3 regions of the Psychrobacillus sp. FSL K6-2836 genome follow, and region 2 is predicted to be linked to each of the others. Evidence: riboswitches for the same ligand, from Rfam matches in the RefSeq annotation. Region 2 holds a riboswitch; each other region holds the start of a gene.
The links. A riboswitch is a leader RNA that binds a small molecule or an ion and turns the genes downstream of it on or off. The one in region 2 is predicted to bind S-adenosylmethionine.

Region 1 (2,331 bases), 540 kb from region 2:
ATCTAATTCCACAATAATCGTCCGTTCGGTTTTAACTTTTTCATGAAGGGGCTGTGTGTTAGTCGGTTTGGCGTCTTGAATAATAATTGGCTTTTTCAACTCTACAACTTTACTCGTAATTGGTGCTAAATGCCCAATATGTTTTTTTACTGCTTCTATATGCTTTGGCGTCGTCCCGCAGCAGCCCCCTATTAGTCGGACTCCTGCATCCCTCAGGTATAACGCAGCTTTACCAAAATATTCAGCATCGGACTCATAGACAATCCGTCCTTCATCTATATCAAGCAGACTCGCATTCGGATAAGCAGATAGGAACGCTTTTTCCGGAAGCTTTACTCCTTCTAATGCTTGAATCGTATGATGGGGACCTAGTCGACAGTTGACTCCAACTATGTTCGCCCCAATTGCTTCAAGCTGAAGCAGAGCATCATTAAGTGGTAAACCATTTTGCAAAATACCGGGCTCATGCATGGATACTTGGGCAATGATTGGAATATCTGTATGTGAGCGAAGATGCGTTATAGTAGTCTTTAATTCTTCCAAGTCATAATACGTTTCGAGTAATAATCCATCTGGATCTCCTGCTAACAGCTGGATTGCCTGCTGATCGAGTGATTGGATAATCTCCTGAAGCGAGGCATCACTTTTCCGAATTCCTCGAATGCCCCCAATCGTACCGAGGACAAATTGGTTGCCCGGTGCAGCAGCTCTTTTAGCAATTTGGATAGCCGCTTCATTTATTTCTTTCACTTGGTTTTCTAAGCCATAGCGAGCAAGCTTGATGGCATTCGCTCCATACGTATTCGTTTGAATAATATCTGCTCCAGCTGCAATATAATCCTGATGTATCTTCTCAATAATTTCCGGCTTTTGAATATTCAATTCCTCATTGCAATAATCGATTCCATACGAATAAAGTAACGTACCCATTGCCCCATCCGCTGTCAGTATAGATGTCTGTAACCCCTCTAATAAACCCATATTGTATCCATCCTCTCCATATAAAAAAGCCTTCCATGAAAAGAAGGCTTTACGAGTATGCAAGATACCACCTTCTCATCTTTCAGACTTTGCAAAGTCTGCTGGATTTAGCACCTGACCAATTAATTGGCTGGTTGCTGAAGCATCATAGGGCCAGTCCCTTAGCTTCTCTTGATAAGAATTTCATTTATTCAATTTTCTAATTAGACATATCGTACCTTTATTCAACTAAAGCGTCAAGACATGTTTTGAATTTTCTATACTTTTTGACTTATGTTTATCGCATTCAAGTGATTTTCCTGTATATTCTAGTGATTCTGTTCTGGATTCTAGTGATTCTTCGCTACATTCTAGTGATTCTTCTCTACATTCTAGCGATTCTTCGCCACATTCTAGCGATTCTTTGCTACATTCTAGTGATTCTTCTCTACATTCTAGCGATTCACTCTTTTTCTATCTTTCTCAGTATATGCACAGTTGCTTTACCATATCCATTTATACTTGGTGTTCCTGGATGTTCCAATCTTGGTTAGATTCATTGAATGCAGGATTCTGTGCGCAATATAATTTGACTCTAGATGAAGAAATGTTCTGCATTGTTTATTCGTAATAGTATCACTAATCAGCATAAACCAATCCCTAATAGCTTTTTCATGTGCGAATTTATCGAAATGACCACAGCGAGCGCAAGTCCAACCACTTTTTCTTTTTACCATTCCATGAAAATTACAGTTTTCACAGCGGACTCCGCTTTTCAGGTCTTCAGGTTTAATTCCCCAGCGTGCACACATTGGAAAGGGAATATAGGTTTGTTGGTCGACTTTTATTTTTTCACTAAATTTTTGCATCTCATTCGAATTAAAATATACATTTTCACGAGGAAGATTGCGCAAATAGACAGGAATGGTTTGTGGAAGAATAGCACTATGTTTTTTCGGGGGTTCAATCACTCTTACTTTCGGATTGCTAAGAACGATCACTCCGTGTATGGGGATAGTCAATGCTTGATCTCCTAGCCATTCTTCCAGTAAATAAATATTCCGGGATAATTGAATTTCTGGGCTTTCAAATACATCTATTTTCCCATCATTTGTTTCACGCTCTAACAATGCAGGGTTTTGTTTGAAAAATAACTTACCACTTATATTTTTACTTTCAAGAATTACTAAAAAAAAGGGAGTAAGAAAGATTGCATCCATTTGAAATTTACCGTTTGAATTCAACCCTACATTTTCAACGAATAAGTACTCAAAAGGAAATGTATATTTTGCAAACACCTCACTTATTCTTCGTTCTCCTTGCAAACCAGCTTTTGCCCCCTTTGCTTTTGCAATAATTATTTCCTTTTGT
Region 2 (2,331 bases):
AAAGATTTAAAATACTCAGCAGAACATGAATGGGTAAAGACTGAAGGCGGAAATGTCCGTATCGGTATTACTGAATTTGCACAATCTGAACTTGGAGATATCGTGTTTGTCGAACTTCCACAAGTTGGAGATGAGATCAAAGCAGGAGATCCATTTGGTAGTGTAGAGTCTGTAAAAACCGTATCTGAACTGTATGCACCAATTAGCGGGAAAGTTGTAGAGGTAAATACAGAATTAGAAGATAGCCCTGAATATGTAAATGAATCCCCTTATGAAAATGCATGGATGATTGTTATCGAGCCAGCTGATTTAACGGAAGTGGATGGTTTACTATCTCCAGAAAAATACGAAGAATTAATTTCAGAATAATTATGAAAACGCCGCTTATTATCGGCGTTTTTTTCATATAATATTGGAAAGGGCGTAGTTAGGAGAGAAGCTGATGGCTATTGTCTTTAGTGAAAAAATAATTCTCGTTGAGGGAAGATCAGATAAACTAAAGCTTTTAAAACTTCTTGACGAATCAACAGAAATTATTTGTACAAATGGAACGATATCAAATGTAAAGCTTGAAGAAATTTTAAGTCCTTATGACGGTATACCTATATATGCGTTTTTAGATGCAGATAAATCCGGAGAGCAAATTCGGTCAGTTGTGAGGAAGGAATACCCAGAGGCGATTCATCTATACACCAACCCAATGTACTGCGAAGTTGCGACTACTCCGTTCAAAGTTTTGGCTTCCATATTAAAAAGTGTTAATATAAAAGTGAAGAGAGAATATTTACTTTAGGATGATGTAATGTGAATGAATGGACACTTGAACAGTGGAATAGTCATAAAAAAAGCGGTAAGCTTACGATGTTTTATATTTATACACCTTTATGTGGAACATGCCAAGTTGCTAGTAAAATGATGCAAGTTGTACAAGAGATGAAGCCTTTTTCGATTGGCCAAGCAAATATTAATTACTTAGAGAATTTTGCAATGGATTATCATATTGAAAGTGTGCCTTGTCTGTTAATAGCTAAAGGTGATGCGGTATATAAAAAAATATATGCCTTTCAATCTGTTCCATTTATATTAGACTCTATAAAAAGTATTGACGAGCAAGTAGTCGTGTGATAATATACGATATACCGACAAATTAAATAGTAATACTCTTATTAAGAGAGGTGGAGGGAAGTGCCCTATGAAGCCCGGCAACCGTCATGTAAATGAAATGGTGCCAAATCACGCAAAGCAAATGCTTTGGGAAATGAGAGAATGGATGAATGTTATTAAAATGGATAACTTAAAGCCCTTCTGCTCTTTTGCAGGAGGGTTTTTTTAGATCGAAATGGGAAGTATATGTATTTATATAGTAACTGTTTGGCACGATAAGTAGCATTAAAATGCTGGATATAAAAATTCATACAACATTACTTAGTGATAAATAGGTAATAAAGTGTTTCATAGAAAGGTGGCAAGATTCGCGTGATTAATTTAAATAATATTTCGAAAAAATTTAGTACGAAACAGGGTACGATCGTTGCAGTTGAAGAGGTGAATCTTGACATAAAGAAAGGCGAAATCTTTGGCATCATTGGCTATAGTGGTGCAGGTAAAAGTACACTTATTCGCTTATTAAATGGATTAGAAAAACCAACTTCTGGACAAATTATCGTGAACAATCAAGATATTACAAAGATAAATGAAGTGAAGCTTCGTCAAGTAAGACAAAAGGTAAGCATGATTTTCCAACATTTTAATCTGTTATGGTCCAGAACGGTTGCAGAAAATATTGCTTTTCCCTTAGAAATAGCTGGTGTTCCAAAAGATCAACGTGCTACACGGGTTAACGAGCTTATTGAGCTTGTAGGCCTTGAGGGACGTGGACATTATTATCCTTCTCAATTATCAGGCGGTCAAAAACAACGTGTCGGAATTGCACGTGCACTAGCAAATCGTCCAGAAGTCCTTCTTTGTGATGAAGCAACCTCGGCGCTAGACCCTGAAACTACGGATTCTATTTTGGATTTATTAGTTAGTATTAACGAAAAGTTAGGTCTTACTATTGTACTGATAACCCATGAGATGCAGGTCATACAAAAAATATGTGGTCGCGTTGCAGTAATGGAAAAAGGGCATGTGGTAGAAGAAGGCGCAGTTTTAGATGTATTCCAAAATCCACAACAACCTATAACGAAGCGTTTTGTTTCACAGGTCAATGATTCAGCTAAAGCCTTACAAACAATACAACATTTAAAAGAGCTTTATCCAAATGGCAAGTTGATCAAGCTAAAATTTGTTGGAGAGCAAACAGAGCAACCAATACTTTCGAGATTGATA
Region 3 (2,331 bases), 960 kb from region 2:
CAGTTTTTTAATCGTCATATCATCCATAGGAGGATTATGGAGTCCTGCTCGGACATCGCGGTAATAACGTTGTAGTGGATTTGTTCTCTGCAAACTTTTGGCGCCAACTAAACGCATCGCCTTATCGACAATAGTGATAGCTGAATTAGTAACAATATGCTTCGCTACGCTTACTTCGTTGGATAGTAGTTCTTTTGTAGACTCATTGTCATAGGCAGAGGCAACTCCGTAAATGACTAATCTAGCCTTCGTAAGTTCTAAATCTATTTCTCCAATGAGCTGCTGAACATTTGGCAGCTGTGCTATAGGTCCATTCAGGCTATTCGGTGAATGTGTATTCGCAAAATGTACTGCGTAGTCTCTTGCTGCCTGAGCGATCCCGAGATAGGTCGCAGGTATATGTAGCAACCAACCATTTATCTTCCCGCCATTAGCGAATTCAGGGAGCTCTACCAAATACGACTCATGAACGATTACGTTATTTAGTACTAAGTCATTACTACTAGTTCCGCGCATGGATACAACATCCCAGGTTTCTTCAATGGAAAGACCTTCTGTATTACGAGGAATAAGGAAGAAACCGACTCTTTCTTTTTCCTCAATCCAAGCAGATGTTAAAAAATAGGAAAGTACTGGGGAAGCGGTCGTGTATATTTTACGTCCATTTAATACCCAAGAATCTCCGTTTTTTATGGCAGTAGTTCCAGGTCTACCCCCCCGTGTTGGACTTCCGGTTTGAGCTTCACTAACGGAACGATTTACGAGTGCACCATTTAATACTTCTGCTGCAAAAAAGTCTAGTTTCTCCTTCGTCCAAAGTTTGTTTTCGAATAGTTCACCAACAACACCTAAGCTCCAACCTACAGATAAAGCCGTATTGGCATCAAAGCTAGCAAGTGTTTCTTGTAAAAGAACCATATCGTAGACAGAAAATCCATTACCGCCATATGATTCGGGTAGAGTAAGGCTTGCATATCCAAGCTTGATCAAATCCTCCACGTTTTCTTTTGGAAAAATAGATTGCTCATCAATTTCAGCGGATTTACTTTTAAATTTATCTTCTAACTCATATAAACGTTTGATCCATAGTTGCTGTTTTTCCGTTTTGATGTACAGGTTATTCAAAGTTGTCGTCTCCTTTAATTTTTATTATTCATATTAGTTAAGTAGGTATTAAGGGAAATAAAAAACCCTTCCCAGAACGAAAAGAGTAAGTAGTTTTGTGCACTTATCTCTCAAGTTTCTTGCTGGAAGTAGCACCATACCATTGATTTGGCGGTTGCTGAAGCATCATCGGACCAGTCCCTAAGCTTCTCTTAATAAGTAGTATGGAGTTGTTGAAACAATCTTACTACTTCATCTAGATGAAGTCAATAGCAATTCCGATAAATTTAATCGGAATTGATAATAGATTTTATTTAAAGGGTTTTTGAAAGTTCATACAGGGTAATAAAAAAGAGAAGATAAAAATAGAGGAGGAGATAGCTTGGATAAGAAAGTAAATGGAAACAACAAAAATGAACAATTAGAAGAATTCCGTGTGGATGATCAAGGTCAAGCTATGACTACGAATCAGGGTCTAAAAATATCTGAGGATGAATTTTCTTTAAAAGCAGGAGAACGAGGACCCACTTTGATAGAAGATTTTCATTTCCGTGAAAAGATGACGCATTTTGATCATGAGCGAATTCCAGAACGTGTAGTGCATGCTAGAGGATATGCGGCTCATGGAGAGTTTGAGCTATACGAATCAGCGAGTGAATTTACAAAAGCGAAATTCTTACAAACACCTGGTACAAAGACTCCTGTATTTGTAAGATTTTCTACTGTGGCAGGATCACGTGGTTCTGGTGAGTTAGCGCGGGATGCTAGAGGATTTGCGACGAAGTTTTATACCGAAGAAGGGAATTATGATTTAGTAGGAAATAATATTCCGGTCTTTTTCATTCAAGATGCTATTAAATTCCCGGACCTGGTCCATGCCTTGAAACCAGAACCACACAATGAAATACCACAAGCAGCTACTGCTCATGATACGTTCTGGGATTTTGTTGCCAACAATCAGGAAACGGCGCATATGATAATGTGGGCTATGTCGGATCGTGCGATTCCACGTAGTTTCCGCATGATGGAAGGGTTCGGTGTAAATACATACCGATTCATAAACGAGGCAGGTAAATCCCATTTTGTGAAATTTCATTGGAAACCTTTACTGGGTACCCATTCGGTTGTATGGGATGAAGCACAAAAGCTAAATGGGAAAGATCCGGATTTCCATCGTCGTGACCTATATGATGCGATTGATAATGGTGACTATCCAGAGTATGAATT

Region 1: another riboswitch for S-adenosylmethionine. It lies ahead of MKY37_RS14295 (bifunctional homocysteine S-methyltransferase/methylenetetrahydrofolate reductase); the one in region 2 lies ahead of MKY37_RS16985 (methionine ABC transporter ATP-binding protein).
Region 3: another riboswitch for S-adenosylmethionine. It lies ahead of MKY37_RS12205 (acyl-CoA dehydrogenase family protein); the one in region 2 lies ahead of MKY37_RS16985 (methionine ABC transporter ATP-binding protein).

Annotation. Positions count from the first base shown of each region.
Region 1 is NZ_JBBOOM010000001.1:2,986,961-2,989,291, reverse strand. Features, by position in the region: gene MKY37_RS14295 (bifunctional homocysteine S-methyltransferase/methylenetetrahydrofolate reductase) at 1-981, opposite strand, end outside; SAM riboswitch class I at 1,054-1,162, opposite strand; gene MKY37_RS14290 (nuclease-related domain-containing protein) at 1,464-2,285, opposite strand.
Region 2 is NZ_JBBOOM010000001.1:3,531,732-3,534,062, forward strand. Features, by position in the region: gene gcvH (glycine cleavage system protein GcvH) at 1-369, shown strand, start outside; gene MKY37_RS16975 (toprim domain-containing protein) at 443-793, shown strand; gene MKY37_RS16980 (thioredoxin family protein) at 805-1,125, shown strand; SAM riboswitch class I at 1,161-1,265, shown strand; gene MKY37_RS16985 (methionine ABC transporter ATP-binding protein) at 1,477-2,331, shown strand, end outside.
Region 3 is NZ_JBBOOM010000001.1:2,567,743-2,570,073, forward strand. Features, by position in the region: gene MKY37_RS12205 (acyl-CoA dehydrogenase family protein) at 1-1,125, opposite strand, end outside; SAM riboswitch class I at 1,226-1,326, opposite strand; gene MKY37_RS12210 (catalase) at 1,487-2,331, shown strand, end outside.